3 regions of the Pseudomonas sp. Eth.TT006 genome follow, and region 3 is predicted to be linked to each of the others. Evidence: predicted binding sites of a transcription regulator. Region 3 holds the regulator's gene; each other region holds the start of a gene.
The links. Region 3 encodes FliA, which starts transcription of late flagellar genes. Its sites were predicted from a motif close to CTAAAGTTTNNNNNNNNNNNGCCGNTAA; they were not measured.

Region 1 (10,134 bases), on a different contig from region 3:
TTGGGGTGATGAGGTACAGACGGTCCTGGTTTTCGGCGTGCAGCATGTCGCGTTCCATGTGAGTTTCGAGGCGCGCATGGTGGCCGATGTAAATGACGATGCCGTGACACAGGACAGCCATCGGTCGATTGTCGGGTTATTTGTCGCAAAGACCAGGGCAGTGCCGGAGGGTTTCGGTAGAATCCGCGCCGCAGTCGTCGATCGGGCGCCTGCCACCGATTCAGTTTCGAGGTCTGTGATGTCGCTGCACTTGATGACGCTGTTTACCGCCCATCCCGCCAAATTGATCAACTTGCTGGCGCTGGCCCTGGCCTTCCCCGGCAGTTGGCTGCTGCATGCGACCCGCCGCCGTGAACAGCGCGCCCTGGCCAGCATCGCCGCGCAACGCCAGGCCCAGCCGAACGCCGAACCGATTCTGGATTGGGCGACGCTGCGCATGAACCGGTTTTTCTACCGCTTCGGTTTCGCCTGCCTCGGCCTGGCCCTGATCGTTTCCTGGATCAGCACGCGCTTCTAATAGCAAAAGATCGCAGCCTGCGGCAGCTCCTACACCAATCCCGTGTAGGAGCTGCCGCAGGCTGCGATCTTTTGATCTTGCCATCGTGTTACAGCGGCAACCCCGCCTTGACCCGGTACTGATTACGCACCGGCGTCGCATATTGCAGCACCAGATACGGACGGTGCTCCTCAGGACAGGCGTCCAATCTTCGTTGCCATTCTTCCTGCGCCTTGGCCAACTCCTCGGCCGGGAACACGTCGGCGGCTTTCGGCACGTTCAACTGCGGGTCGGCATCGGCCCACTGCGCGTAAGCCAGGTAATGCACCGGGAACAGGCGATAGCCACCCAGAATCTGCTTGTCCATCTCGGTGGCCAATTGCTTGGTGTCCTCGAACAACTCGGTGATCGGCGCCGCAAAGTTCACGTGCACCCGGCCCTTGTAGCCGGTGATGCCCTTGGCGATGCTCACGTCATCCTCGCCCGGCGCCTTGGCGTAGGTGCCGGTGGTGGCGCGGATATACAGCTCGCGGGCCTTGGCCTGATCGCACGGGTCGTATTCGTAACTGATCGACACCGGCGTCAGGTTCAGCGACTGGATGACTTCGCCGAACGGCTCGTCCTTGCGGCTCATGTGGAACATCTTGAGGATCGCCGATTCGGTACGGTCGTCGCCGTCCTTGGCGCGGCCCTCTGCCTGAGCGATCCAGATCGAGGCGCAATCGTTGCGGATCGAGTGGTTGATGTACGCCGACAGCAGCTGATACGCAGCCATTTTCTCGCGGCGCCCGGTGATCGAGCGGTGCACGATAAAGCTTTTGTTCAGGCGCATCAGGTCGCTGACGAACGGTTTCTGCAGCAGGTTGTCGCCAATCGCGATGCGCGGAGTCGGCAGACCGGCGTGGTACACGGCGTAGTTGACGAAGGCCGGGTCCATCACGATGTCGCGGTGGTTGGCGATAAACAGGTAGGCGCTGCCGGACTTGAATTGCTCGACCCCGGTGTAGGTCACGCCGTCGGTGGCGCGCTCGATAGTGTGGTCGACGTAGAACTCGACCTTGTCCTGCAGCGTGGCCACCGAATTGACACCGGCGAACTCACGGCGCAGCCGATGCGCTATAAGTGGTTTGAGCATCCAGCCGAAGGCACCGGCAAAACGCGGGAAGCGGAAGTGGGTGAGGATATCTAGAAACGCCTTGTCGCCGAGCAGTCTGGCCAGTACCGCAGGTACTTCGCTGTCGTCGTAAGGTCGGATGGCATCGAATTCGCCCATCATGCTCTCTTGTTGGAAACGGCTAGGGTAAGTAAAGGTTTTGATCGAAAAACAGCGGGGCACGGTCTGAAAAGTAGCCAGACAAAAATAGCCCTGCAAATAGACCGGCGATTATACGCACAAGTCACCTGGGAGACCGCGATGCTGGAAAGCGCACTGTATGAATGTCCGTATTGTGGCGAAGAGGTGGAGACGACGGTGGACTTGTCCGGTGGCGACCAGACCTACATCGAGGACTGTCAGGTGTGTTGCCGGCCGATCACCTTTGTTTTGCAGGTGCACGGCGAGGACTGGTTTCTGGAAGTGTTCAGCGAGAACGAGTGAGGGCCGCCCATGCAGCGAATCTACGAGCCGGAAAACCTGATGGAAGGCGAGATGCTCAAGAGCATGCTCGCCAGCGAGGGCATCGAAGCGCACCTGGTGGGCCGCGATTTGCTCGGCGGAACGGGTGAGCTGCCGATTTTTGGCCTGCTTGGTCTGTCGGTCGATAACGATCAGGCCGAATACGCCCGCGAACTGATCACCGCGTACAATGCCGCGCTGCCGCTGCCCGGCGATGAACCGGAGAGCTTCCCCGGGACGCTGGTCTGTTAGGCTGGCGTTCGTTTTACTTCTGAGTCGTGTTGCCCCATGTGTGGACGTTATGCCCTGTTTCGCTGGAACCGCGATTTTGCGGCCCTGCCCGGATTTCCCGCCGATCAGCAGGCGCAGTGGAACATTTCCCCCAATGATTCGGTGTTGATGCTGCGCGCCGAGGCCGACGGCCAACGCACGCTGGCCCGTGCCCGTTGGGGTCTGACGCCGCCATGGCTGACCGATCTGTCGAAGACACCGGCGCATGCCCGGGCGGAAACCGTGGCCGAGCAGCCGATGTTCCGTGAAGCCTTGCGTCTGCGCCGCTGCCTGTTGCCGGCCAACGGTTTCTACGAATGGCGCGGCACCGTACGCAAACGCCCGTACTGGTTGACGCCGGGGGAGGGCTCTTCGCTGTTTTTCGCGGCGATCTGGGAAGCGTATCCGGTGCAGGAGCAGGTGTGGCTGAGCACGGCGGTGATCACCCAACCAGCGGCCAGTCAGCGCCGGCCGCTGATTCTCGATGAAGCGGGGCAGGCGGCCTGGCTCGATCCCGAGACGCCGCTGCATGTGCTGCAGGGTTTGCTCGCCAGTGAACCGGCGGCATTGCGCGAGCGGGCGTTGGCCAATCTGGTGAATGATCCGAAGCTCAACGGGCCGGAGTGCTTGACTCCGGGTTAAAGCTTGTAGATCAAAAGCCCCTCATCGGAACGCCGCCCGCCTAACCCTCTCCCGGAGGGAGAGGGGACCGACCGAGTTGTCTCCCGCGATGCATCGACCTGAAAAATAATGGCGATTATGGATTCGCTGAAATACTTCCAGGTCGGCGTATATCGCCAATATCCCCCAATCAGTCCCCTCTCCCTCAGGGAGAGGGTTAGGGTGAGGGGCTTTTCGCTTTTCAGACCTTGAACTGATTGATCAACCGCCGCTGCTGCTCTGCCAGCCTGGTCAGACCGGCACTCGCCGAACTCGATTCATCCGCGCCGCCCGCCACTTCACTGGCCACCTGACCGATATTGATCACGTTGCGGTTGATGTCATCGGCCACCGCGCTCTGTTCTTCCGCCGCGCTGGCGATCTGCGTGTTCATGTCGTTGATCACCGATACCGCCTGAGTAATCGTCTCCAGCGCTTCGGCGGCTTTCGCCGCGTGCTGTACGCTTTCGTCGGTGCGGTTCTGGCTGTCTTCCATGACCCGCACCACATCGCGGGTGCCCTGTTGCAGTTGCTGGATCATGCTCTGGATTTCTTCGGTAGCTTTCTGGGTCTTCTGCGCCAGATTGCGCACTTCGTCCGCCACCACCGCAAAACCGCGACCCTGTTCGCCGGCCCGTGCCGCTTCGATTGCCGCGTTCAGTGCCAACAGGTTGGTCTGCTCGGCGATGCCGCGAATCGCGGTGAGGATTGCGTTGATGTTCTCGCTGTCCTTGGCCAGGGTCTGCACCACTTCCACGGCCTTGCCGATTTCCACCGCCAGCACGCCAATCGAATTCGACGTGTCGCGGACAATCTGCATGCCCTGGCCGGCAGCCTGGTCTGCATGGCTGGCGGCTTGCGCGGCCTGGGTGGCATTACGTGCCACGTCTTGCGCGGTCGCGGTCATTTCCTGCACGGCGGTGGCGACCTGATCGATCTCGGCCATCTGTTTCTGGATGCCGATGTTGGTGCGAATCGCGATATCGGCCGTGTGTTCGGAAGAATCGCTGACGCTCTGCACCGACGTCACCACCTGGGTGATCATCGCCTGCAACTTGGCGAGGAAGGTGTTGAAGCCCTTGGCAATCGAACCCAGTTCATCGCTGCGATCACTGGTCAAACGACGGGTCAGGTCGCCTTCACCTTTGGCAATGTCATCGAGCATGGCGACCATCTGCTTCAGCGGTCGGGCGATGCCGTGACCCACCAGCCAGATCACCAGCAGACCGATGCCGGCGATGATCAGACCGACCATGGCCATGCCGAAGGTGTCGGATTTGCGCTGGTCATCCAGATCGGCCTGAAGTTTCTGCAGATCCGCCATCACCGCGTGCAATGGCAGCTGCAGCATCAAGGTCCAGCGCGCCTCGGTCTGACCGATGCCGAATGGCAGGTACAACTCGATGCGGTCCTTGTCCTTGTTGACCGAATAAGTGACCTCGCCGCGCTTGAGGCTGGCCATGTTGGCGATCTGCCCGGCGTCGAGAATGTCGCTGACCTTCTCGCCGAATTTGCTGGTGTCCTTGGTGTAGGCAACGATCCGCCCGTTGCCGCCGATCAGGGCCATTTGCCCGGCGCCGCTGTACAGCTTCTGGTTGGCAGCGACGAGCATTTCCTGAATGAAGTTCACCGACAGGTCGGCGCCAACGATGCCCTGGAAGGCGCCGTTGACCATGATCGGTTCAATGAACGAGGCGAGCATGACGATCTTGTCGCCGACCTTGTATGGCGCCGGATCGATCACGCAGGGCTTTTTGCTTTCCTTCGAGCACAGGTAGTACTCGCTGGCGCGTACGCCAGTGGACAGGAGTTTCTGGTCGTCGACGTCCACCAGTTTGTCCACGCCGAGGGTGCCGTCGTCATTGCGGAACCACCAGGGCAGGAAGCGCCCGTCGGCGGCGTTGATGCCGACCACGCTGGTGCCGACGTAGGCCGCGTCATTGTGGTCCAGCGCGTTTTTTTCCCAGCCGATGTAGGTGCCGAGAATCTTCGGGTTCTTTTCGACGTTCTCTTTGATCAGGCTGATCAATTGCTCGCGGCTGAGGCTCAGGCGCGGCTGGCCATCGGCACCGGGCGTGCCGAGCAGGGCGTTGACCCGCACCAGACCACCGGCAATCAGCAGCGGCGCTTCGAGTTCGCGCTGAATCTGGCTGACCTGGGTCTGCGCCAGCGAGGTCAGGCGTTGCTCGATGACTTGCTCGAACTGCGCCTGGGTGCGCTGCTGCACCATCTCTTGCGTACGCGCGCCGGAGAACAGCGCATACAACACCAGCGCGGCGACCACGCTGAGGACGATGGCGCCGGCCAGGGCGGCGACGGAAAACTGGATCGACTTGAACTTCATGGGAGCTCCGCACGCAAGAGGACGTCTGCGTTGTTGTATCGGCCGCCGGCCGCGCGCCATGAGCGGCGGGCGGCGCAAAGGGCGGCAGATGTCGCAAATGGATCGGTGCGCGACGCACTGGCAAGTCGCTTGGCGGTCGCTGTGAATTTTTCACGACAACGGCGGTGGGAAACGTCGGAAAGACGCTGCAACACGTCTGTTGTATCTGGCGCCGATACAATTCACCCCCTACGATACGCGGCATGTTTTCAGGGAGCTTTTGAATGAACAAGACATTGGTTGTGAGTGCACTGAGCGCAGCGTTGCTGCTGGCCGGTTGTCAGTCGGTCAACACCACCAGCGGCGGCGCCGTGGGTGTGGAGCGCAAGCAGTACATGTTCAGCATGCTGTCCTCGCAAGAGGTCGACCAGATGTATGCCCAGTCCTATCAGAAGACCGTTGGCGAAGCGTCGAGCAAGGGTGTGCTGGACAAGACCAGCCCGGAAGCCAAGCGGGTGCAGGCGATTGCCAACCGGCTGATCGCCCAGGCGCCGAACTTCCGCCCGGATGCCGCGCAATGGCAGTGGGAGGTCAACCTGATCAAGAGCGATGAGCTCAACGCCAACTGCGGCCCTGGCGGCAAGATCATTTTCTACACCGGACTGATCGACAGCCTGAAACTGACCGACGATGAGATCGCTGCGGTGATGGGCCATGAAATCGCCCACGCCCTGCGCGAGCACGGTCGTGAAGCGATGTCCAAGGCTTACGGGATCGAGATGGCCAAGCAGGGCGCCGGCGCGTTGCTCGGTCTGGGTCAGGACAGCCTGGCGCTGGCCGACACCGTCGCCAACTACGGCATGACCTTGCCCAACAGCCGCGCCAACGAAAACGAAGCTGACCTGATCGGCCTCGAACTGGCCGCGCGCGCCGGCTACAACCCGAACGCGGCGATCACCTTGTGGAACAAGATGAGCAAGGCCTCGGAAGGTGCACCGCCGGAATTCATGAGCACCCACCCGGCCTCGTCCAGCCGGATCGCCTCGTTGCAGGCGGCGATTCCGAAGGTGATGCCGCTGTACGAAAAAGCCCCGAAATCTTAAAAAGATCAGGGCTATTTGTGGCGAGGGGATTTATCCCCGATGGGGCGCGAAGCACCCCCAGGACTGCTACTTCGGTGTGTCAGGCATATCGCGTGCATAGATCTTGGGGCCGCTTCGCAGCCCAACGGGGATAAATCCCCTCGCCACATTAGAATTCCACCAGATGACGGTTAAACCCAACCACTGCTCTGCATCGCCTTGTACACCGCAACGATTGCCAGAATCATGAATGCCGAAGCCGCGAGGCGACGGATCAAGGTCAATGGCAGTTTGTCTGCCGCAAAGTTACCCGCCAAGACCACCGGCACGTTGGCAATCAGCATGCCCGCCGTGGTGCCGATAATCACCAGCCACAATTCAGGGTATTGCGCCGCCAGCATCACGGTGGCGATCTGCGTCTTGTCGCCGATTTCCGCGAGGAAAAACGCAATCAGCGTGGTCAAGAATGGCCCGAACTTGCGGGCGGTGCTGGCTTCTTCGTCGTCCATCTTGTCCGGAACCAGGGTCCACAGCGCGGTGGCGGTGAAGCTCGCGGCGAGAATCCAGTGCAGCACCGAATCGGAGAAGAAACTGCCGAACCACGCGCCTACCGCACCGGCCGCCGCATGGTTGGCCAGGGTCGCGGCAACGATACCGGCGATGATCGGCCAGGGTTTACGAAAGCGAGCGGCGAGAATCAGCGCGAGCAGTTGCGTCTTGTCGCCGATTTCGGCCAAGGCAACGATTGCGGTGGGAACGAGTAACGAGTCCAGCATCAGGATTTTCCTAAGGGGCGGGTCGACACGGCTATGACACGTACAGCCTTCCCGCCCCGGGTAAGGTGTGCGTGTCATAGGTCTTGTCAAACCCTGCGATCCGTCTGCTGCGGACGCGTGGGTCGCATACGCCATGATCTGAGGATCAAGTATGTTGACGTATGCCGGACGAGCTTGGCGCTCGTGGGAGACTACTCCCCTAGGACGGAGCGGATTCTGCCTAGGCAGAACCCATTCGGCAAGTGCTAATTTTCAACCACGCTTGGCCCGGTAAATCCGGAAACCGTTGCCCTCGGCCTTGATCGCGCACACGCCCAGATGCTCTTCGATCAGCGGCTGATACTTCAGGAAACTGTTTGCCACCAGTCGCAGTTCGCCGCCGTTTTTCAGATGTTTTGCCGCTTTTCGCAGCAAGTTCTCGGTGGCGAAATAGTCGGTGTGCACGCCGACATGGAACGGCGGGTTGCTCAGAATCGCGTTCAAACCCATTGGCGCGGCATCGATGCCGTCGCCGGTCAGCACTTCCGCTTCCAGACCGTTGGCTGCCAGGGTCAGACGACTGCTGGCGGCGGCGAAGGCATCGACGTCGAGCAAGGTCACCTGGTTATGCGGATAGCGACGCTTGACCGCAGCGCCCAACACGCCGGCGCCACAACCGAAATCCAGCAGATGTCCGCTTGGCAATTTGTCCAGGTGTTCCAGGAGCAGGGCGCTGCCGCGATCCAGTCGACCATGGCTGAACACACCTGGCAGGCTGATGACTTTCAACGGGCCTTCGGCCAGTGGCAGTTCATAGGTTTGCGCCAGGCTTTCCAGCGATTTGGCTGCAGGCGCATTGGCCACGGTGACCTGCCACAGTTGGCAATGACGCGCGCTGTCGAGTTTGCGTGGTTTACCGAACGGGTTGAGCTGTTTCGAAGCGCCTTCGATACCGCTGCGTTTTTCTCCGACCAGAAACACCTCACGCCCTGCCAGACGCGCGGCCACGGCGTTGAGAATGTAGTCGGTCAGGTCCTTGGACTTGGGCAAGAACACCACGGCGCTATCGAACTCGCGCTCCGGCACGTTCACACCGAAATGGCTGCGACCTTCGAAGCGTGCATCGAGTGCCGCCTGATCGCCAGCGTGCCAGCACCAGCCGAAGGCATTCGGCAGACGCCCGAGCAAATCGTCGGCGGGCAACCCGGCCAGCAACAGCGAACCCTGGAATAACTCGGCCTGACGAAGCAGTACTTCACTGCGCGGATCCATAACTGCTCCTTGAAAAAAAGTGCCGCAGTTTATCAACTGACGACCCGCAGCGCTTTACCGCTGAAGAACGCCTGCGCGTTTTCAGTCAATTGGCCGACGATGCGTTGCCGCGCCTCGCGGCTGCCCCAGGCGTTGTGCGGGGTGACGATTAGTCGCGGAATGTCGGTGGCCAGCAGCGGATTGCCATTGACCGGCGGTTCGACGCTTAGCACATCGGTGGCCGCGCCGCCGAGGTGACCGTTGCGCAAGGCATCGGCCAGCGCCTGTTCGTCGATCAAGCCACCACGGGCGGTGTTGACCACAAAGGCGCCGGGTTTCATCGCCGCCAGTTCGCGGGCACCGATGAAATGCCGGGTGTGTTCGTTGAGGGGGCAGTGCAAAGTCAGGGCGTCGATCTGCGGCAGCAACTCGTTCAGCGGCAAACGGTCCGCGCGGGCCGGACGGCCGGGAATCTGCCCAAGCAGCACACGCATGCCAAACGCTTCGGCCAGTCGCGCGACCGCACCACCGAGCTCGCCGTGCCCGAGCAGGCCGAGGGTTTTGCCTTCCAGTTCAACGATCGGATAGTCCAGCAGACAGAACTGTTTCGCCTGCTGCCAGCGACCTTCGCCGATGGCTTTCTGGTAATCCGCGAGGCGTGTGGCGAGGTTGAGCAGCAACATGATCGTGTGCTGCGCCACCGACGGCGTACCGTAACCCTGGCAATTGCACACGGTGATGCCGTGCGAGCGGGCCGCGTCCAGATCGACGTTGTTGGTCCCGGTGGCAGTGATCAGAATCAGTTGCAGATCAGGATTGGCGGCCATCGCGGCGGCGTCGATGCGGACCTTGTTGGTGATCGCCACCGTGGCGCCTTGCAGACGTTCGCTGACCTGTTCGGGCAAGGTCTGGGCGAACAGCTGCAGATCGCTGAAGCAGGCACGCAACGGGCTGAGGTCGAGATCGCCGAGATCCAGGGAAGGGTGGTCGAGGAATACGGCGCGGCGCGGGTTGCTCATCAACTGTACCTTTTGTGCGATGGACGGAAGGCGTAATCTGCCGAGCCTACCAGATGAAACAATTGGATAGGCAGAGCACAAAAGTCTGATGCGATGCATCGCAATGTGGATAACTCTGTGGCGAGGGGATTTATCCCCGATGGTGCGCGAAGTGCACCCTGAACTGGTAAACGCGTCGAAACAGTTACACCGCATGCACTGAATTTACGACTGCTGCGCAGCCGAACGGGGATAAATCCCCTCGCCACAAGTTAGAGTTAGCCGCGCATTTGTTTTTGACCAAGCTGCCCCAGAGGAACCCTCATGTACTGGACCGAGTTCTTGACCGTTGCACTGATCCATCTGTTGGCCGTGGCCAGCCCCGGCCCGGACTTTGCCGTGGTGGTGCGCGAGAGCGTGACCCATGGTCGCCGCGCCGGCACCTGGACGGCGCTGGGCGTGGGCTCGGCGATTTTCCTCCACGTCGGGTATTCGCTGCTGGGCATCGGCCTGATCGTGTCGCAATCGATCGTGCTGTTCAACGCCTTGAAATGGGCCGCCGCCGCTTACCTGCTGTACATCGGCTTCAAGGCCTTGCGTGCGCAACCGGCGAAACCCGTCACTGACGATCTGCACAAGGAAGCTGGTGTCCGCACCGCGCGTGGCGCCTTCACCTCGGGCTTC
Region 2 (10,134 bases), on a different contig from region 3:
TGCCCGGTAATCGCGGTCAACGAAGCCCCGGTGCGCTGGCTCGATTCCACTCCGGTGCCGGTCGCGGCCTGCCCGGTGCGCATCGAGGACACCGCATTCTCGGCGCCCTGCTTGAGGCTGCCGATCATCTGTTGAATTTCGTCGGTGGACGCCTGGGTCCTGCGCGCCAGGGTGCGCACTTCATCAGCAACAACCGCAAACCCACGGCCCATGTCCCCGGCACGCGCAGCTTCGATAGCCGCGTTGAGTGCCAGCAGGTTGGTCTGCTCGGACACCCCACGAATCACCGCCAGCACCGAATCGATCGACGCCACCTGCTGCGCCAGCTCCCCCACCGCTCCGGCGGCCACGCCAATCTCGTCGGACATGCTTTCGATATGGCGGATCGAGCCACCGACCACTTCCCGCGCCTGCAGCGCTTCATCGCGCGCGGTTTGCGAAGCCAGCGCGGCATTGCCGGCATTCTGCGCGATCTCCTGCACAGTCAGGCCCATTTCGTGAACAGCAGTGGCGACCATGTCGGTCATTTCCTGCTGGCGGCCGGAGCGCTCGGCGGTGTTGTCCACCACCTTCGCCACCTGGCCGACGGCGGTGCGCAAGCGCTCGCTGGTGGTCAGCACTTCGCCGATCATTCCGCGCTGACTGTCGAGAAATCGATTGAAGCCCCGAGCCAGATCGCCCAGCTCATCGGCGCGACTGGAATCTAACCGATGGGTCAAATCTCCACCGCCGCTACCGATTGCTACCAGCGCGGCTGTTACCTGACGAATCGGTCGTACCAATCCCTGGGCCAGCCACACCACCAGCGCCAGACACACCAGCGCTACCAGCAGACCGATGCCGCCACTCATCCACATGGCTTTTCGGGCTTCGGCATAGATCTGCGACTGTGGCACTTCGGCCACCAGTGTCCAGCCGAGATCACGCAGCGGCAGGCTGAACGCGAGGAAGTCTTCGCCGTCGCGCTGGAAGGTCGCGTTCACCGCAGTTTTTTGCCCCATGACGGCTTGCGCCGCTGAAGCACCGATCTGCTCCGCGAGGGTGCGTTTGCCACTGAACTGTGCCTCAGGATGAACCTGGATCAGACCGTCCGAGCGCACGAGATAGACCTTGCCGCGCTCGCCAAAACTGAAATTGTGGATCAGCTCCGACAGCTCTTTCATGCTCAGGCCGAGGCCCGCCACGCCGACGACTTTGCCGGCCTGCTCGACCTTCAGGTCGATGAACAACGCCAGTTCTCCGGTGGCGCCGTCGTTGTCGATATTCAGGGTGCGCGGCTGGTTGCTGTCGAGGAAGGAATAGAACCAGGCATCGGCTGGTTTGGCCCGGCTGAGGGTCCGATCCAGGCCTTTTTCGGTGATGTAATGATTGGACTCGGTGCCGATGATCAGCGCGGTGAACGCTTTGTGTTCGGCGCGGATGCCTTCCAGATACTGAGTGAAGGCCGCCATTTTGCTGCTGTCCTCACCGCCGGCCAGCCAGTCGCGGACCATGCGGTTACTGGCGATGTCCTTGGCGGCGGTCAGTGGCTGGACGAGGATGCGTTCGATGTCGTTGCGCGTCGCTTCGATGCTCGACGGCAGCGCTTGCTCGACCAGATAGCTCTGGGCGAGGCGGTTGACCACCAGGGTATAAATGCCAACCACGATCAGGATGCTGACCAGCAGGGCGGTGCCCATGCTGAGAATCAGTTGCCATTGAATACTGCGACGCCAGAACTGCATGGGAGCACCCCCAAAGAATAAGTGGCCGAAGCAATGCAACAGCCGTGCCGATTGTATACAAACCAATCGACAATTTATTCTTTGGTTGTGCGCAACCCCATCAGCCCTGATTGATGGTCTTGGCGATGGTGTCGACCGTGGCGCTGACTTGCTCTTGGTAACGGTCGAGTTCCTGCTGGTGTTGCTTCTTCATTTCGATCTGCTGCGAGCACAGATTCATCGCCGCCAGCACCAGCAGGCGGTCGCCGATCAGTGTCGGGTATTTGCGTTTGGTGTCGGCCAGTGCAGCCTTGAGCATCAAGGCTGCGTCCAGCAGGGTCTGTTCTTCCCCGGCCGGTGCCTTGATCGAATAGTCTTCCCCGAGAATGGAGATGACTTTTACCCCTGCGGTGCCGTGGTTCATGCGCTGACAGGACCTGCGTTGACGCGATCAACCAGCGCCTGGATGCGCGCGGCGGTGGCGCCGTGCTTTTCTTCCTGTTCCATCAGGCTCAGTTGCAGGCTTTCGTTTTCATCCTTGGCCTGAGCCAGCTCCATGGACAGGGTCTGGTTGGTTTGCGTCAGCGTCTGGTTCTGTTGCACCAAGTCACTGACAAGCTGTTCCAATTGGCTGAGGGATGCTTCCAACATTTTGATCTTCCAGGCGTTTTTCAAAGGGCGCGTACGATAAAGAAAAGTCATTGCCGATGCCAGGGTTTAACCGGCGCAAGGCCTTGATTTTCCTGGTGGCCGACCGTTCTCGCGAGTTTAAAAGACTGTGATCTGCCGATCTGGTTCCTGCACTTCGTCGCCCCAGGCCCCATGCGACAAATACGCACACCACCTCAAGACTTTAGTCGTATGACCGATAAGTCCCTTCATACAGCAGTCTCAGCTCGCATGGATGCGGCCCTTCTTCGGTAAGCACCCATGTCCCTTCGCAATATGAATATCGCCCCCCGGGCGTTCACTGGTTTCGCCCTGATCGGCGGCCTGATGCTGATTCTCGGCGTGTTCGCCTTGAACCAGATGAGCAAAATTCGCGGCGCGGCCGAGGACATCACGTCCAGCAGCGTGCCAAGCATCAAGAACCTCGACGAGTTCACCCAGCTGACCCTGCGCTTGCGCGTGTTGTCGTATCGCTTGCTGGTCAACCGCGAGCCGGACGTTCAGCAAAAGACCATGGAACTGCTGGACTCCCGCAACCAGCAGATCCGCGCCGCCCAATCGGCCTACGAGCCGTTGATCAGCAGCCCGCAGGAACGCGCGGCTTATGATCAATACGTGCAGCTGCTGGGCCAGTACCGGCAGATCGAAGACCGGATGAAAAGCCTGTCGCGCAACAATCAGGTGGATGAGCTGCGCAACCTGCTCAACACCGAGTTGCTGAACAACTCCGAAGCGATGAACACCGTGCTCAACCGCCTGATGCAGATCAACGGCGAGCAGATCAGCCAGACCAATCAGGAAGCGGCCGACCAGTACTCCTCGGCATTCAATCTGGTGGTGACTCTGCTGGTGATCGCCACCGGCCTGACCTTGCTGTTTGCCTGGCTGCTGACCGTCAGCATCACCAAACCGATTTCGAAAGCGCTGGACGCGGCGGAAACCATCGCCGAAGGCAACCTGACCCAGCCGATCCACGTCGACGGCAGCGACGAAGCCGGACGCTTGCTGGCTGCCATGGCCAAGATGCAGGCGAAACTGCGCGACACCTTGCAGCGTATCTCCGGCTCGGCCACACAATTGGCGTCTGCGGCGGAAGAGCTGAACAGCGTTACCGACGAAAGCGCTCGCGGTCTGACCCAGCAGAACAACGAAATCGAACAGGCCGCCACTGCGGTCAACGAAATGACCAGCGCCGTGGAAGAAGTCGCCCGCAATGCGGTGAGCACCTCGGAAGCCTCGAAAAACGCCACCACCTCGGCGGGCGACGGGCGTGACCTGGTGCAGGAAACCGTCAGCGCCATCGAACGCATGAGTGCCGACGTGCAGAGCACGGCGAACCTGATCGGCGACCTGGCGAATGAATCCCGCGACATCGGCAAGGTGCTGGACGTGATTCGCGGCCTGGCGGATCAGACCAACCTGCTCGCCCTCAACGCGGCGATCGAAGCGGCACGTGCCGGTGAAGCCGGGCGTGGTTTCGCGGTGGTGGCCGACGAAGTGCGTGCGCTGGCGCACCGCACCCAGCAGTCGACCAGCGAGATCGAACGCATGATCGGCAGCATCCAGAGCGGCACCGAACACGCCGTGGATTCGATGCGCAACAGCACCGAACGCGCCGAATCGACGCTGAACATCGCCCGTGGCGCCGGCATGTCGCTGGACACCATCAACACCGCCATCGTCGAGATCAACGAGCGCAACCTGGTGATCGCCAGCGCCGCCGAAGAACAGGCGCAAGTGGCCCGCGAAGTGGATCGCAACCTGGTCAACATCCGTGACCTGTCGGTGCAATCGGCAACCGGCGCGAATCAGACCAGTGCGGCGAGCAACGAGCTGTCGCGTCTGGCGCTGGACCTGAACAACATGGTTGGGCGCTTTAGCCTTTGATTTTTTAGATCAAGGTCAAGATCAAAAGCCACCCCCTCACCCCAACCCTCTCCCCCAAGGGGGCGAGGGGAAAGGGAGCAGATTGGGGGCTTTTCAGATCTTGAGTTCGACTCGCAATTGCAAGTCGGTGCAACTCGCATAAACACCGCGGTCAGTCCCCTCTCTGGGGGGAAGGGAGCACATCGGGGGCTTTTCAGATTGTGAGTTCGACTCGCAATTGCAAGTCGGTGCAACTCGCATAAACGCCGCGATCAGTCCCTCTCTGGGGGGAAGGGAGCAGACCGGGGGCTTTTCAGATCTTGAGTTCGACTCGCAATTGCAAGTCGGTGCACCTCGCATAAACACCGCGGTCAGTCCCCTCTCCCTCCGGGAGAGGGTTAGGGTGAGGGCAGCAATCGCCAGCCGAACCCATATCCCGCATACCCCGCTGAAAAGCTTTTTGACAGCACCGCATTTCAACAGGTTAGAATCGCTGGCACGCAGACTGCATGGTCAGTTTGTGCCCGTCTTTACGCTTCTGGAGTACTGCCTTTGAATGCGACGACCATCAACAGCCTGTTCTTGATCGGCGCGTTGCTGGTAGGTGCGAGCATTCTTGTCAGCTCTCTTTCCTCCCGTCTCGGCATCCCCATTCTGGTGATCATTCTCGCGGTCGGCATGACCGCCGGTGTCGATGGCGGCGGGATCATTTTCGATAACTACCCGACAGCCTATCTGGTCGGCAACCTTGCCCTGGCGGTGATCCTGCTCGACGGCGGCTTGCGCACCCGAGTCTCGAGTTTCCGCGTGGCCTTGTGGCCAGCGCTGTCGCTGGCGACGGTCGGGGTGTTGATCACCACCGGACTGACCGGCATGGCGGCGGCGTGGCTGTTTGATCTGAACCTGATTCAGGGCCTGCTGATCGGCGCCATCGTCGGCTCGACCGACGCCGCCGCAGTGTTTTCGCTGCTCGGCGGCAAGGGCCTCAACGAACGGGTGACCGCCAGCCTGGAAATCGAATCCGGCAGCAACGACCCGATGGCGGTGTTCCTCACCGTGACCCTGATCGACATGCTCGCCAGCGGCCAGACTGGCCTGCACTGGAGCCTGTTGACCCACCTGATCCGCGAGTTCGGCATCGGCGGCGTGATCGGTCTGGGCGGCGGCTGGCTGATGCTGCAACTGGTCAACCGGATCAACCTCGCCACCGGCCTGTATCCGATTCTGGTAATCGCCGGCGGTCTGGTGGTGTTCGCCCTGACCAACGCCCTGCACGGCAGCGGTTTCCTTGCGGTGTACCTGTGCGGCCTGGTAATCGGCAACCGCCCAGTGCGCAGCCGCCACGGTATTTTGCACATGCTTGACGGCATGGCCTGGCTGGCACAGATCGGCATGTTCCTGGTACTGGGCCTGCTGGTGACACCGCATGATTTGCTGCCGATCGCCCTGCCCGCGCTGGGCCTGGCACTGTGGATGATTCTGTTCGCCCGGCCGCTGTCGGTGCTGGTCGGCCTGCTGCCGTTCAAGGCGTTCCATGGCCGGGAAAAAGCGTTTATTTCCTGGGTCGGCCTGCGCGGCGCGGTACCGATCATTCTCGCGGTGTTCCCGTTAATGGCCGGGCTGCCGAATGCGCAGCTGTACTTCAACCTCGCGTTCTTCATCGTGCTGGTGTCGCTGCTGGTGCAGGGCACGAGCCTGCCGTGGGTGGCCAAATTGCTGAAGGTGACGGTACCGCCCGAGCCAGCGCCAATCTCCCGTTCCGCGCTGGAAGTGCACATCACCAGCGAGTGGGAGCTGTTCGTTTACAAGCTCGGCGCCGAGAAATGGTGCATCGGCTCGCCCCTGCGTGAGCTGAAAATGCCCGAAGGCACGCGGATCGCCGCGCTGTTTCGCGGCCAGCAACTGCTCCATCCGTCGGGTAGTACGGTGCTGGAAGTCGATGATTTACTGTGTGTGATCGGCCATGAACACAACCTGCCGGCCCTCGGCAAACTGTTCAGCCAGGCGCCACAACGCGGGCTGGATCTGCGCTTCTTCGGCGACTTCGTGCTCGAAGGAGACGCCCAGCTTAAAGCGGTTGCCGCGCTGTACGGGTTGCCGGCCGAAGGTATCGATCCGGACATGACCCTGGGCACGTTCATCGCCCACAAGGTCGGTGGTGCACCGATCGTGGGTGACCAGGTGGAGTGGAACAACACCCACTGGACGGTCGCGGTCATGGACGGGAACAAGATCGGCAAAGTGGGCGTCAGATTCCCCGAAGGAAGTCGCCCGGGTCCCGGTCTCTTCCTCTAAACTGCGTCCATTCTCACTTGCTTGACCGGTCTCTATGCCTACCCTGCGCTCCTTTTTTTTCGCGGCCCTGCTGGGCCTGAGTCTCTCCGTCGGCCCGCTGTACGCCGCCGAACCGCCCTCCAGCGAAGCCGTGCAGGCCAGCCTGGACAAACTGGCCGACAGTAAGCTGCCGGATGCCGATAAAAAGGCCCTGCAAACGGTCCTGCAAGGCACGCTCAATCAGCTCAACAACCGGCATGATTACGAGCAGAAGCTGATCGACCTCAAGCAGCAACTGGCGACAGCTCCCCGGCAGACCATCGAGAACACCCGCGAACTGACGCGCCTCAAGGCCACAGCCGTGGTGCCGGTGGCGCAGCGCTTCCCCAAGGAATCGATCCAGCAACTGGAGCAGATCCTCACCGAGCGTTCGACCCAGCAAAGCGATCTGCAGAAGGCTCTGGCCGACGCCAACAGCCTGATCATCACTGCGCAGACCCGCCCCGAGCGTGCGCAGGCGGAGATTTCCAGCAGCCAGACGCGTATCCAGCAGATCAACACCATCCTCAAGTCCGGCAAGGACGCGGGCAAGACCGTCAGTGCCGAGCAGCGCGATCAGTTGAATGCCGAACTCGCCGCGCTGAACGCGCTGATTCCGCTGCGCCGTCAGGAACTGGCCGGCAACAGTCAGTTGCAGGATCTGGGCAACAGCCAGCATGACCTGCTCTCGGAGAAATCCGACCGCCTCGACCGCGAGATCCAGGAACTGCAGACCCTGATCAACCAGAAGCGTCTGGCGCAGTCGCAGGAAACCGTCACCCAGCAGTCGATCGAAGCACAGAAGGCCGGCGGCAGCAGCCTGCTCGCCACCGAAAGCGCGGCCAACCTCAAGCTCTCCGACTACCTGCTGAAAAGCACCGACCGCCTCAACGAGGTCACCCAGCAGAACTTGCAGACCAAACAGCAGCTCGACACCCTGACGCAAAGCGACTCAGCCCTCGACGAGCAGATCAACGTGCTCAAGGGCAGCCTGCTGCTGTCGAAGATTCTCTATAAGCAGAAGCAGGCGCTGCCGCGACTCAAGGTTGACCGTGATCTGGCGGACCAGATCGCGGACATTCGCCTGTATCAGTTCGAAGTCAGCCAGCAGCGCGAACTGCTCAGCAGCCCGGCGACCTACGTCGACAACCTGCTGTCGACCCAGCCACCGGAGCAAGTCACCCCACAACTGCGCAAGAGCCTGCTGGAACTGGCCAACACCCGCGCCGACCTGCTGGAGCGTCTTAACCGCGAGCTGAGCGCGGTGCTCAATGAATCGATCACCCTGCAACTGAACCAGAAACAACTGCTGAGCACCGCGCAAAGCCTGCGTGCGACCCTCGACGAGCAGATGTTCTGGATTCCCAGCAACAAGCCGCTGGACGCCGAATGGATTCGCAGCGTGCCGGAACGGCTCAAACGCCAGATCGACACCCTGCCGCTGGCGTCGAGCCTGAGCGAGCTGACCGACGGCCTGACTCAGCGACCGTTGCTGTTCCTGCCGCTGGCCTTGCTGATCGGCGCCCTGCTGTGGCGGCGCAAGGCGTTGTACGCACGGTTGAACAAGGTTCACCAGGACATCGGCCATTTCAAGCGTGACAGCCAGTGGCATACGCCGCAGGCGATCCTGATCAATATTCTGCTGGCGATGCCGGTGGCGCTGGGTCTGGGCCTGTGCGGTCTGGCCCTGCAGATCGACGCCCGCGGGCAAAACGCCAATATGGGCGCGGCGCTGCTGCAGATGGGTCAGGCGTGGCTGGTGTTCTACACCGCTTACCGGATTCTTTCGCCGGGTGGCGTGGCCGAGCTGCACTTCCGCTGGGACAAACCGCAAGTCGAGTTCCTCCAGGGCTGGGTACGTCGCCTCGGGCTGGTGGTGATGGCGTTGGTGACCGTGGTGGCCGTTGCCGAGCTGCAACCGGCGGCGCTGGCCGACGATGTGATCGGCATGCCGGTGGTGCTGACCTGCTACGCGCTGATGGCGTGGCTGCTCAGCCGCTTGCTGATCAGCAGCCCGGCCCACGAAAACGCCTCGTTGTTCCGCAAGGCCGTGGGCGTGATGTTCACCCTGCTGCCGATCGCCCTGTTCGTCGCGGTGTGCTTCGGCTACTACTACACCGCACTGAAACTCAGCGACCGTTTGATCAACACCCTGTACCTGCTGATGTTCTGGCTGGTGATCGAGGCCACCTTCGTCCGCGGTCTGGCGGTCGCCGCACGGCGTCTGGCCTACCAGCGCGCCCTGGCCAAACGCCAGGCCGCCAAGGAGGCCGGCGACGGCGAAGCGGTGATCGAAGAGCCGACGCTGGACATCGAAAAGGTCAACGAACAGTCGCTGCGCCTGATCCGTCTGGCGCTGCTCGGCGGCTTCATCGCCGCGCTGTACTGGGTCTGGGCCGACCTGATTTCGGTGTTCTCGTACCTCGACAACATCACCCTTTACGAATACACCAGCGGTACTGGTGCCAACATGAGCATGGTGCCGATCAGCATCGGCGACATGCTCGGCGCGCTGATCATCATCGGCATCACCTTCGCCCTGGCGCGCAACCTGCCCGGTCTGCTCGAAGTGTTCGTGCTGTCGAAACTCAACCTGGCGCAGGGCAGCGCCTACGCGACCACGACCCTGCTGTCCTACGTGATCGCCGGCGTCGGTTTCGTCTCGACCCTGTCGACCCTCGGCGTCAGCTGGGACAAGTTGCAGTGGCTGGTGGCGGCGCTGTCGGTAGGTCTTGGTTTCGGGATGCAGGAGATTTTCGCGAACTTCATCTCCGGCATCATGATCCTGTTCGAACGCCCGGTGCGGATCGGCGACACCATCACCATTGGCAACCTCTCGGGCACGGTGAGCAAGATCCGCATCCGTGCCACGACCATCACCGACTTTGACCGCAAGGACATCATTGTCCCGAACAAGACGTTCATTACCGGGCAACTGATCAACTGGTCGCTGACCGACACCATCACCCGGGTCACGCTGAAACTTGGTGTGGATTACGGCTCCGATCTGGATCTGGTCAAGGAACTGCTGCTCAAGGCCGCCCGGGAAAACCCGCGGGTACTCAAGGAACCCGAGCCGCACGTGTACTTCCTCAACTTCGGCGAAAGCACCCTCGACCACGAATTGCGCATGCACGTGCGTGATCTCGGCGACCGCAACCCGGTGCTCGACGAAGTGAACCGCTTCATCAACCGCGAGTTCAAGAAGCAGCACATCAACATCTCCTTCCGCCAGATGGAGGTGTACCTGAAGAACCTTCATGGCCAGGAATACAAGTTGGTGCCGATCGAAGACGAGAATAAAACCGTCGTGCCGATCAGCGACGAGCAAAAGCCGCTGCAAGAGCCGCCGCCGGCCAAACTCGACTAACCGGTCTATTCCCAGCAGAATGCTCGGACATTCTGCTGGAGCCGGCCCGTGAAAGCCCTCGACGAACTGACCTTCGACAATCGTTTCGCCCGCCTCGGCGATGCGTTCTCCGCCCATGTGCTGCCCGAGCCGATCGACAACCCGCGCCTGGTCGTCGCCAGCCCGGCGGCGCTGGCGTTGCTTGATCTCGAGCCGGCCACCGCGCAGACCCAG
Region 3 (10,134 bases):
TTGACCTTCTCGGGATTGCGCGAGATGTCTTCGAAATTCTTCGGCAGGAAATCCACCGCGCCGGCGTCCAGCGCATCCAGGGTTACCCGGGCGCCTTCGTGGGTCAGCGAGGAGAACATCAACACCGGGGTCGGGCAGCGCTGCATGATGTGCCGCACCGCCGTGATGCCATCCATCATCGGCATCTCGTAGTCCATGGTGATCACGTCCGGCTTCAGCGCCAGGGCCTGATCGATCGCCTCTTTACCGTTGGTTGCGGTGCCGACCACCTGGATGCTCGGATCCGCGGAAAGAATTTCCGAGACGCGGCGGCGGAAAAAACCCGAATCGTCCACCACCAGGACTTTGACTGCCATAAACACTCCATATAGGTGCAGCGGGACGTCAGCGCCCCGCCGCCCCGGATTCAAATACGCCGTGCGGCGTAACGCTTGAGCATGCTTGGAACATCAAGGATCAGAGCGATGCGGCCGTCACCGGTGATGGTGGCGCCGGACATGCCCGGAGTGCCCTGCAGCATTTTGCCCAATGGCTTGATGACCACTTCTTCCTGGCCGACCAGTTGATCGACGACGAAGCCGATCCGCTGAGTGCCTACCGAAAGAATCACCACGTGGCCCTCGCGCTGCTCTTCGTGAGCGGCGGAGCTGACCAGCCAGCGCTTGAGGTAGAACAAGGGCAGCGCCTTGTCCCGCACGATCACCACTTCCTGGCCGTCCACCACGTTGGTGGTCGACAGGTCGAGGTGGAAGATTTCGTTGACGTTGACCAGCGGGAAGGCGAACGCCTGATTGCCGAGCATCACCATCAGGGTCGGCATGATCGCCAGGGTCAGCGGCACCTTGATGACGATCTTCGAACCCTGGCCCTTGGTCGAGTAGATGTTGATCGAACCGTTGAGCTGGGAAATCTTGGTCTTCACCACGTCCATGCCGACACCGCGACCGGACACGTCGGAGATCTCGGTCTTGGTCGAGAAGCCCGGAGCAAAAATCAGGTTGTAGCACTCGGTATCGCTCAGGCGATCGGCCGCGTCCTTGTCCATCACCCCGCGTTTTACCGCGATGGCGCGCAGGACGTTCGGGTCCATGCCTTTGCCGTCATCGGAAATCGACAGCAGGATGTGGTCGCCTTCCTGCTCGGCGGCCAGCACCACTTTGCCGCCACGGGCCTTGCCCGAGGCTTCGCGTTCTTCCGGCGACTCGATGCCGTGGTCGACCGCGTTGCGCACCAAGTGGACCAGCGGGTCGGCCAGAGCCTCGACGAGGTTTTTGTCGAGGTCGGTTTCTTCACCCACCAGTTCCAGGTTGATCTCTTTCTTGAGCTGACGCGCGAGGTCGCGAACCAGACGCGGGAAGCGTCCGAAGACCTTCTTGATCGGCTGCATCCGGGTTTTCATCACCGCGGTCTGCAGGTCAGCCGTGACCACGTCGAGGTTCGACACGGCCTTGGACATGGCTTCGTCGCCGCTGTTGAGACCCAGGCGCACCAGACGGTTACGCACCAGCACCAGCTCGCCGACCATGTTCATGATTTCGTCGAGACGCGCGGTATCGACGCGCACGGTGGTCTCGGCTTCGCTGGCCGGTTTTTCCGGTGGCGGCGTAGCGGCGGCACGGGCCGGAGCCGGTGCAGCAGCGGCTGCCGGTTTCGGCGTTTCGGCTTTTGGCTCTGGTTTGGGCGCGGCTTTCGGCGCAGCGGCCGGAGCGGCTGCAGCCTTGGCGGCAGGCGCGGCCACGGTCGAAGCGCTGCCCGCAGCAGCGGTGCCGACTTCGGTGAATTTGCCCTTGCCGTGCAATTCGTCGAGCAGCGATTCGAATTCGTGATCGGTGATCAGGTCGCTGCCGGCAGCGGCGGCCGCTGGCGCGGCAGGTGCCGCCGGGGCCGAGGCGATGGCCGATTCCAGCGCTTCAACGGCAAAGTTGCCCTTGCCATGCAACTGATCGAGCAGCGCTTCGAATTCGTCGTCGGTGATGTCCGAGCTGTCGCCTGCAGCGGGTGCCGCTGGCTTGGCCGCAGGCGGTACAACCGCGTCAGCCGCGAACTGGCCTTTGCCGTGCAACTGATCGAGCAACGACTCGAATTCGGCGTCGGTGATTTCATCACTGGCCGCCGCATCGGCAGCTGGCGCAGGGGCAGCAGCGGCCGGGGCTTCAGCTTCGGCCTTGGCGGCGCTCAGCGAATCCAGCAGCTGTTCAAATTCGTTATCGGTGATGTCGCCCGAATCGGCAGGCTCGCTCTCGACGACCAGCTCTTCGATCATCTCGGCCACCGGCGATGCCGGAGCTTCGTCGGCCGATTGCGGCTCGGCCAGACGCGCCAGGGCGGCCAGCAGTTCCGGGGTCGCGGCGGTGATCGGTGCACGTTCACGGACTTCGCTGAACATGCTGTTCACCGCGTCCAGTGCTTCAAGCACCACGTCCATCAGTTCTGCATCTACGCGACGCTCACCCTTGCGCAGGATGTCGAACACGTTTTCGGCGATGTGACAGCACTCCACCAGCTCATTGAGCTGAAGGAAGCCGGCGCCCCCTTTTACAGTGTGGAAACCGCGAAAAATTGCGTTGAGCAGATCTGCGTCATCCGGGCGGCTTTCCAGCTCGACCAGTTGTTCGGACAGTTGCTCAAGAATCTCGCCGGCCTCAACCAGGAAATCCTGAAGGATCTCTTCATCGGCGCCGAAGCTCATTAATGGGGTGCTCCTACAGGTCTAAAAACCCAAAAAACCTAAAATTCCAAAACACTAGAACCCGAGGCTGGATAACAAATCGTCCACATCGTCCTGACCGGACACAACGTCTTCTCGTTTATCGGCATGAATCTGCGGACCTTCACCCTGCGAGAGATGTTTTTGTGGATCTTTTTCTGCAAGCATCGCTTCGCGGTCATGTTCGATGCCGGCAAAGCGGTCGACCTGACTGGCCATGAGCACGAGTTTGAGCAAATTGCTTTCGACTTCGGTGACCAGTTGGGTCACGCGCTTGATCACCTGACCGGTGAGGTCCTGGTAATCCTGGGCCAGCAGGATGTCATTGAGATTGCTCGACACCGCACGGTTGTCCGTGCTGCTGCGTGTCAGAAAACCGTCGACCCGGCGCGCCAGTTCACGGAACTCTTCCGCCCCGACCTCACGGCGCATGAAGCGGCCCCAATCGGCGCTCAAGGTCTGGGCTTCGTCAGCCAGGCCATTGACCACAGGGGTCGCGCTTTCCACCAGATCCATGGTGCGGTTGGCCGCGGCTTCGGTCAGTTTGACCACGTAGCCCAGGCGCTCGGTGGCGTCGGTGATTTGCGACACTTCCTCGGCCTGCGGCATGTGCGGGTCGATCTGGAAGTTGACGATCGCACTGTGCAGTTCACGTGTGAGCTTGCCCACTTCCTGGTACAGGCCGCGGTCACGGGTCTGGTTGAGCTCATGGATCAATTGCACCGCGTCGCCGAACCTGCCTTTTTCAAGGCTCTCGACCAGTTCGACCGCGTGTTTTTTCAGGGTCGATTCGAAATCGCCCAGTGAAGATTCGTTATGCTCCATAGCTCCCCCGCGCGTTCATCAGCCGATGCGTTCGAAAATCTTCTCGATTTTTTCTTTCAACGCCTGAGCCGTGAAAGGTTTGACCACATAGCCGTTTACACCGGCCTGGGCCGCTTCGATGATCTGCTCGCGCTTGGCTTCAGCGGTCACCATCAGCACCGGCAGGTGCTTGAGCTTTTCATCGGCACGCACGTGGCGCAGCAGGTCGATACCGGTCATGCCGGGCATGTTCCAGTCCGTTACCAGAAAGTCGATGCTGCCGCTGTTGAGCACCGGAATGGCAGTGATGCCATCGTCAGCCTCGACAGTGTTGGTGAACCCGAGATCACGCAACAGGTTCTTGATGATCCGCCGCATCGTTGAGAAGTCATCAACGATGAGGATTTTCATGTCTTTGTTCAATTCGACCTCCAAGCAGTCTTAAACGCGCCCAGCACCTGGACGCGCCATTTCAATCAATCCGGCGTAACACTCAAAGACTGTCTGGAGCACAACAGAGCAAGACCGGTGCCGTTCACCACCGCACCAGCCTCGTTCGCAGTGTCCCCACACTGCCTTCAGCGCGCTCGCCACTCCCCCAAACGCCCCCGCAAACGGGCCGCGCACTGGCTGTGTAACTGGCTGACCCGCGATTCACTGACGCCAAGGACTTCACCGATTTCCTTGAGGTTCAGCTCTTCGTCGTAGTACAGCGCCAACACCAGTCGCTCACGCTCCGGCAAATTGGCAATCGCGTCCGCCAGCGCCGCCTGGAAGCGTTCATCTTCCAGATCGCGCGACGGCTCCATATGAGCACTGGCGCCATCCTCGTGCAGCCCTTCATGTTCGCCGTCCTGCAACAGGTCGTCGAAACTGAACAGGCGACTGCCCAAGGTGTCATTCAAAATCCCGTAGTAATCGTCGAGACTCAATTGGAGTTCGGCCGCAACCTCGTGATCTTTAGCGTCACGGCCGGTTTTCGCTTCAATTGAGCGAATTGCATCGCTGACCATCCGGGTGTTGCGGTGAACCGAGCGTGGTGCCCAGTCGCCTTTGCGTACTTCGTCGAGCATCGCGCCGCGGATGCGAATGCCCGCGTACGTTTCGAAACTGGCGCCTTTGCTGGCGTCGTATTTGGTCGAGACTTCGAGCAGGCCGATCATCCCCGCCTGAATCAGATCTTCGACCTGCACACTCGCCGGCAAGCGCGCCAGCAAGTGATAGGCAATGCGTTTGACCAGTGGCGCGTAACGCTCGATCAACTCGTACTGCGCGTCACGTGCCGATTTCTTGTAGTAGTTCATACCGCTCGCAGTCATAACACTGGCCCTGCCGTTTGCTGCACGAGGCGTTCGACGAAAAACTCGAGGTGACCGCGCGGGTTGGCAGGCAGCGGCCAGGTATCGACCTTCTGCGCGATCGCCTTGAACGCCAGCGCGCACTTGGAACGCGGAAAGGCTTCGTAGACGGCGCGCTGCTTCTGCACGGCCTTGCGCACGCTTTCGTCGTACGGCACGGCACCCACATATTGTAAGGCGACGTCGAGGAAGCGATCCGTGACCTTGGTCAACTTGGCGAACAGGTTGCGCCCTTCCTGCGGACTCTGCGCCATGTTGGCGAGGACGCGGAAGCGGTTCATGCCGTAATCGCGGTTAAGCAGTTTGATCAGCGCGTAGGCGTCGGTGATCGACGTCGGCTCGTCGCAGACCACCAGCAACACTTCCTGCGCGGCACGGACGAAACTGACGACCGAGTCACCAATGCCCGCAGCGGTGTCGATCACCAGCACGTCGAGGTTGTCGCCGATGTCGCTGAAGGCCTGAATCAGACCGGCATGTTGTGCCGGGCTCAGGTGAACCATGCTCTGGGTGCCGGAAGCGGCCGGTACGATGCGGATCCCGCCGGGCCCCTGCAACAGCACGTCGCGCAGCTCGCAGCGACCTTCGATCACGTCAGCCAGCGTGCGTTTTGGCGTGAGCCCCAGCAGAACGTCAACGTTCGCCAGTCCCAGGTCGGCGTCCAGCAGCATGACCCGACGGCCAAGCTCTGCCAGCGCCAGAGACAAGTTCACTGACACGTTAGTCTTGCCGACGCCACCTTTGCCGCCGGTCACCGCGATCACCTGTACGGGATGCATGCTGCCCATGTTATTTCTTTACCTTGTCTTGCATAGACGGAGGCCACATTACTGGCTGCGCGTTCACAACCGGAACAATGCGTGGCAGGCCATCGATGTAGGTACAAAAACTGTTCATTACCTCAGCCAACCTGCTTGGTCGGGCTGTGGTAGATATCAGCGAACATGTCAGCCATGGCTTCTTCGCTGGGTTCTTCCTGCATTTGCACGCTGACGGCGCGGCTGACCAGTTGATGACGGCGCGGCAGATGCAGATCATCCGGAATCCGTGGGCCATCGGTCAGGTACGCGACCGGCAATTCATGACTGATTGCCAGGCTCAACACTTCGCCGAGACTGGCCGTTTCATCCAGTTTAGTCAGGATGCACCCGGCGAGCCCGCAACGCTTGTAACTGTGATAAGCGGCGGTTAGAACCTGTTTCTGGCTGGTGGTTGCCAGCACCAGATAATTTTTTGAACGGATGCCACGCCCGGCCAGACTTTCCAGCTGCATGCGCAGGGCCGGATCGCTGGCCTGCAGGCCGGCGGTGTCAATCAGCACCACGCGTTTGCGCAGCAGTGGGTCCAGCGCCTGAACCAGCGACTGGCCCGGGTCAACGTGAGTCACCGGGACATTGAGAATGCGGCCCAGGGTCTTGAGTTGTTCCTGCGCGCCGATGCGGAAGCTGTCCATGCTGACCAGCGCCACGTTCTGCGCGCCGTACTTGAGCACGTAGCGCGCGGCAAGCTTGGCCAGGGTGGTGGTCTTGCCCATGCCGGCCGGGCCGACCATGGCAATCACTCCACCCTCTTCCAGCGGCTCGACTTCCGGCACGGCAATCATCCGCGCCAGGTGCGCGAGCAGCATGCGCCAGGCCTGACGTGGTTCTTCGATATCGGTGATCATCGCCAGCAGGTCGCGCGACAGCGGCCCGGACAGACCAATGCGTTGCAGACGGCGGTAAAGATTGGCTTGCGCCGGACGGCTGCCCTGCATCTGGTTCCAGGCCAGGGTGCCGAGCTGCACTTCCATCAGCTCACGCAGACTGTTCAATTCAAAACGCATCGAGTCCAGTGCACGCGGATCGACACCGGCAGATGCCTGGGCAGGCGCCGGCGCCGGACGTGCCGGAGCAGCGTAAGTCGGCTCGCTCAACGGCTCGGCTGCGGTCAGCGGCAAACCGGCGGTCAGCGTCTGGCGGGCGTCGATCGGCAGCCCGGCGAACAACTGGCGATTGGTATTGCCATCGGCTTCGCCACGCAGGCTCAGCTCGGCCTGGGCGGTGACGATGCGCGACTGGGTCTTGCGCAGCTCGTCTTCGAGTTCCATGTTCGGAACCCGAGGCGCCAGCGCCGACAATTTGTAATCCAGTGCCGCCGTCAGCTCGACACCGCCGGCAATACGGCGGTTGCCAATGATCGCGGCATCAGCGCCCAGCTCATCACGAACCAGCTTCATGGCCTGACGCATATCGGCGGCAAAGAAACGCTTAACTTGCATAAACCACTACCTCAGCCGTTGGGCCCTACTGTCGCAACGATGGTCACTTGCTTGTTGTCCGGAACTTCCTGATACGCCAGCACGTGCAGTCCCGGGACTGCGAGGCGGCCAAAGCGCGAGAGCATCGCGCGTATCGGGCCTGCTACCAACAGGATCACCGGTTGACCTTGCATTTCCTGGCGCTGCGCCGCTTCGATGAGCGAACGCTGCAGCTTCTCGGCCATGCTTGGCTCCAGCAGAACACCCTCTTCCGAGCCTTGTCCTGCCTTCTGCAGACTATTGAGCAATATTTGTTCCAACCTTGGTTCCAAGGTGATCACAGGCAGCTCGGAGTCAGTGCCTACAATGCTTTGGACGATGGCGCGGGATACGCCGACGCGTACTGCGGCCACCAGCGCGGCGGTATCTTGACTCTTGGCGGCGTTGTTGGCGATGGCTTCGGCGATGCTGCGGATATCGCGCACCGGCACGTGTTCGGCCAGCAGCGCCTGCAGCACTTTGAGCAACTGCGACAGCGAAACCACCCCCGGCACCAGCTCTTCAGCCAGTTTCGGCGAGCTTTTGGCCAGCAATTGCATGAGTTGCTGCACTTCTTCGTGACCGATCAGCTCGCTGGAGTGCTTGTACAGAATCTGGTTCAAGTGCGTCGCGACCACGGTGCTGGCATCGACCACGGTGTAGCCGAGCGATTGCGCCTGAGCGCGCTGGCTGACTTCGATCCACACCGCCTCCAGGCCGAAAGCCGGATCTTTGGCGGTAATGCCGTTGAGCGAACCATAGACCTGCCCCGGGTTGATCGCCAGCTCGCGGTCCGGGTAGATCTCGGCTTCGGCCAGAATGACGCCCATCAGGGTCAGGCGATAGGCGCTTGGCGCAAGGTCGAGGTTGTCGCGGATGTGCACGGTGGGCATCAGGAAGCCCAGGTCTTGCGAGAGCTTTTTGCGTACGCCCTTGATCCGCGCCAGCAGTTGCCCACCCTGATTGCGATCCACCAGCGGGATCAGGCGATAGCCGACTTCCAGGCCGATCATGTCGATCGGCGTCACGTCATCCCAGCCCAGCTCCTTGGTTTCCATGGCGCGGGCCGGCGATGGCAGCAGCTCCTGCTGACGCTGAACCTCTTGCAGCGCCTGAACCTTGGCGACGTTCTGCTTCTTCCAGAACAGGTACGCGCCACCGGCCGCCAGGGCCGCCATGGTCAGGAACGAGAAGTGCGGCATGCCCGGCACCAGGCCCATGACCGCCATCAGGCCAGCGGCCACCGCCAGCGCTTTTGGCGAAGCGAACATCTGCCGGTTGATCTGCTTGCCCATGTCTTCCGAACCGGAAGCACGGGTCACCATGATCGCGGCAGCTGTCGATAACAACAGTGATGGCAATTGCGCCACCAAACCGTCACCGATGGTCAGCAAGGCGTAAACCTTGCCCGCGTCGGCGAAGGACATGTTGTGCTGGAAGATACCGACGGCCATGCCGCCGATGAGGTTGATGAACAGAATCAGCAGGCCGGCAATGGCGTCACCGCGGACGAACTTGCTGGCACCGTCCATCGAACCGTAGAACTCCGCCTCCTGGGCGACCTCCTGACGGCGGGCCTTGGCCTGGTTCTGGTCGATCAGACCGGCGTTGAGGTCGGCGTCGATCGCCATTTGTTTGCCGGGCATGGCATCGAGGGTGAAGCGCGCGCTCACCTCGGAAATCCGCCCGGCACCCTTGGTCACCACGACAAAGTTGATGATCATCAGGATCGCGAACACCACGATACCGACCACGTAGTTACCGCCGATCACCACTTCGCCGAAGGCCTGAATCACCTTACCGGCCGCGGCATGGCCGTCCTGACCGTGGAGCATCACCACCCGCGTCGACGCCACGTTCAACGCCAGCCGCAACAGGGTCGCCACCAGCAGAATGGTCGGGAACACCGCAAAATCCAGCGGCCGCAAGGCATACACGCAGACCAGCAGCACGACGATCGACAGGGCAATGTTGAAGGTGAAAAACACGTCCAGCAGGAACGGCGGCACTGGCAGCATCATCATCGCCAGCATGACCAACAGCAGGATTGGCACGCCCAGATTGCCCCGACTGAGGTCGGCAATGTTCGAGCGTGCGCTGTTGATTAACTGAGAGCGATCCACCGGTTTTCCCCGTTCCTTTAAAGCAAACTTTTGACGCCCGCAGCGGGCGCACGGCGGCTATTGCAAGAAGCCTTCCAACTTTTGCCTATGGCGGAAACAGAGGGGCTGGGCGTGATTTTTTCGCTGACTGGAATGGCCCCTTCGCGAGCAAGCCCGCTCCCACAGGGGATCTGTGTGATATGCCCATTCTGCATTCGCTGAAGATCGAATGTGGGAGCGGGCTTGCTCGCGAAGAGGCCATCAGCAACACCGCAGGAGATCAGAAATTGCAACGCCTCTTAAACGCAGATGTTTAAAAGACACCTCCAGACACGCCTTGCCGGCTACACATCCTTGCGGCTTTGCCTACAGCTACGCCAGAATCCGCCGGCTTGTGCGCCTTGGGGGCGGGTTCTATTGTGGTTCGGTCGCTGATTGTTCAGTGATCGGGTTTAGCAGCCCGGCAATTTTCAAGGTACGCGAGTCCTGCCATTACGTTATGGCGGCTTTGCGTGGGGCACTTCGGTGCGCCGGGATCCTTGAGCCTGGTCTGCTAACCCGCGTACTAGCCGTCACCTCTTTGTTTAGCAGCGAAGGTTGACGGCTCCATTTCTCAAGGAGCTTTACCAATGATAAAACCTACGCCAAACCCACCCGAAACCGACCCCGTCTCCCCCTACGAATCTCTCGACTCAAAAAAGCTCCACGAAGCCGCCGACCGCGCGCTCGACCATTACCTCTGCCCGCCCGGTTCCACGCCACCGCCGCGCCGAACCCGGCGGATGTACGCCGTGACCGCCGACTTCAAAAACGAAGAACTGCTGGCCAATGCCTGCGAAACACTCGCCTCGGCCAGAACCATCGCCAACGACTTCGCCCACCTCA

Region 1: the regulator FliA is predicted to act here: its motif matches at 5,421-5,448, upstream of ACXR0M_RS11595 (methyl-accepting chemotaxis protein).
Region 2: the regulator FliA is predicted to act here: its motif matches at 2,548-2,575, upstream of ACXR0M_RS11230 (methyl-accepting chemotaxis protein).

The regions. Positions count from the first base shown of each region.
Region 1 covers NZ_JBTJEN010000006.1:62,837-72,970, forward strand. The annotation lists gene ACXR0M_RS11565 (hypothetical protein) at 1-46, opposite strand, end outside; gene ACXR0M_RS11570 (hypothetical protein) at 239-517, shown strand; gene ACXR0M_RS11575 (1-acyl-sn-glycerol-3-phosphate acyltransferase) at 606-1,772, opposite strand; gene ACXR0M_RS11580 (CPXCG motif-containing cysteine-rich protein) at 1,911-2,093, shown strand; gene ACXR0M_RS11585 (putative signal transducing protein) at 2,103-2,363, shown strand; gene ACXR0M_RS11590 (SOS response-associated peptidase) at 2,400-3,023, shown strand; gene ACXR0M_RS11595 (methyl-accepting chemotaxis protein) at 3,244-5,385, opposite strand; gene ACXR0M_RS11600 (M48 family metallopeptidase) at 5,649-6,467, shown strand; gene ACXR0M_RS11605 (TMEM165/GDT1 family protein) at 6,638-7,222, opposite strand; yybP-ykoY riboswitch at 7,311-7,435, opposite strand; gene ACXR0M_RS11610 (methyltransferase) at 7,475-8,473, opposite strand; gene ACXR0M_RS11615 (2-hydroxyacid dehydrogenase) at 8,506-9,471, opposite strand; gene ACXR0M_RS11620 (LysE family translocator) at 9,775-10,134, shown strand, end outside.
Region 2 covers NZ_JBTJEN010000005.1:365,047-375,180, reverse strand. The annotation lists gene ACXR0M_RS11250 (methyl-accepting chemotaxis protein) at 1-518, opposite strand, end outside; partial or broken gene ACXR0M_RS11245 (HAMP domain-containing protein) at 654-1,679, opposite strand; gene ACXR0M_RS11240 (cell division protein ZapA) at 1,825-2,127, opposite strand; gene ACXR0M_RS11235 (hypothetical protein) at 2,124-2,354, opposite strand; gene ACXR0M_RS11230 (methyl-accepting chemotaxis protein) at 2,634-4,259, shown strand; gene ACXR0M_RS11225 (potassium/proton antiporter) at 4,791-6,533, shown strand; gene mscK (mechanosensitive channel MscK) at 6,568-9,921, shown strand; gene selO (protein adenylyltransferase SelO) at 9,970-10,134, shown strand, end outside.
Region 3 covers NZ_JBTJEN010000015.1:99,397-109,530, forward strand. The annotation lists gene ACXR0M_RS22000 (protein-glutamate methylesterase/protein-glutamine glutaminase) at 1-356, opposite strand, end outside; gene ACXR0M_RS22005 (chemotaxis protein CheA) at 407-2,689, opposite strand; gene ACXR0M_RS22010 (protein phosphatase CheZ) at 2,744-3,532, opposite strand; gene ACXR0M_RS22015 (chemotaxis response regulator CheY) at 3,551-3,922, opposite strand; gene fliA (RNA polymerase sigma factor FliA) at 4,090-4,830, opposite strand; gene fleN (flagellar synthesis regulator FleN) at 4,827-5,657, opposite strand; gene flhF (flagellar biosynthesis protein FlhF) at 5,771-7,129, opposite strand; gene flhA (flagellar biosynthesis protein FlhA) at 7,141-9,270, opposite strand; gene ACXR0M_RS22040 (DUF6124 family protein) at 9,879-10,134, shown strand, end outside.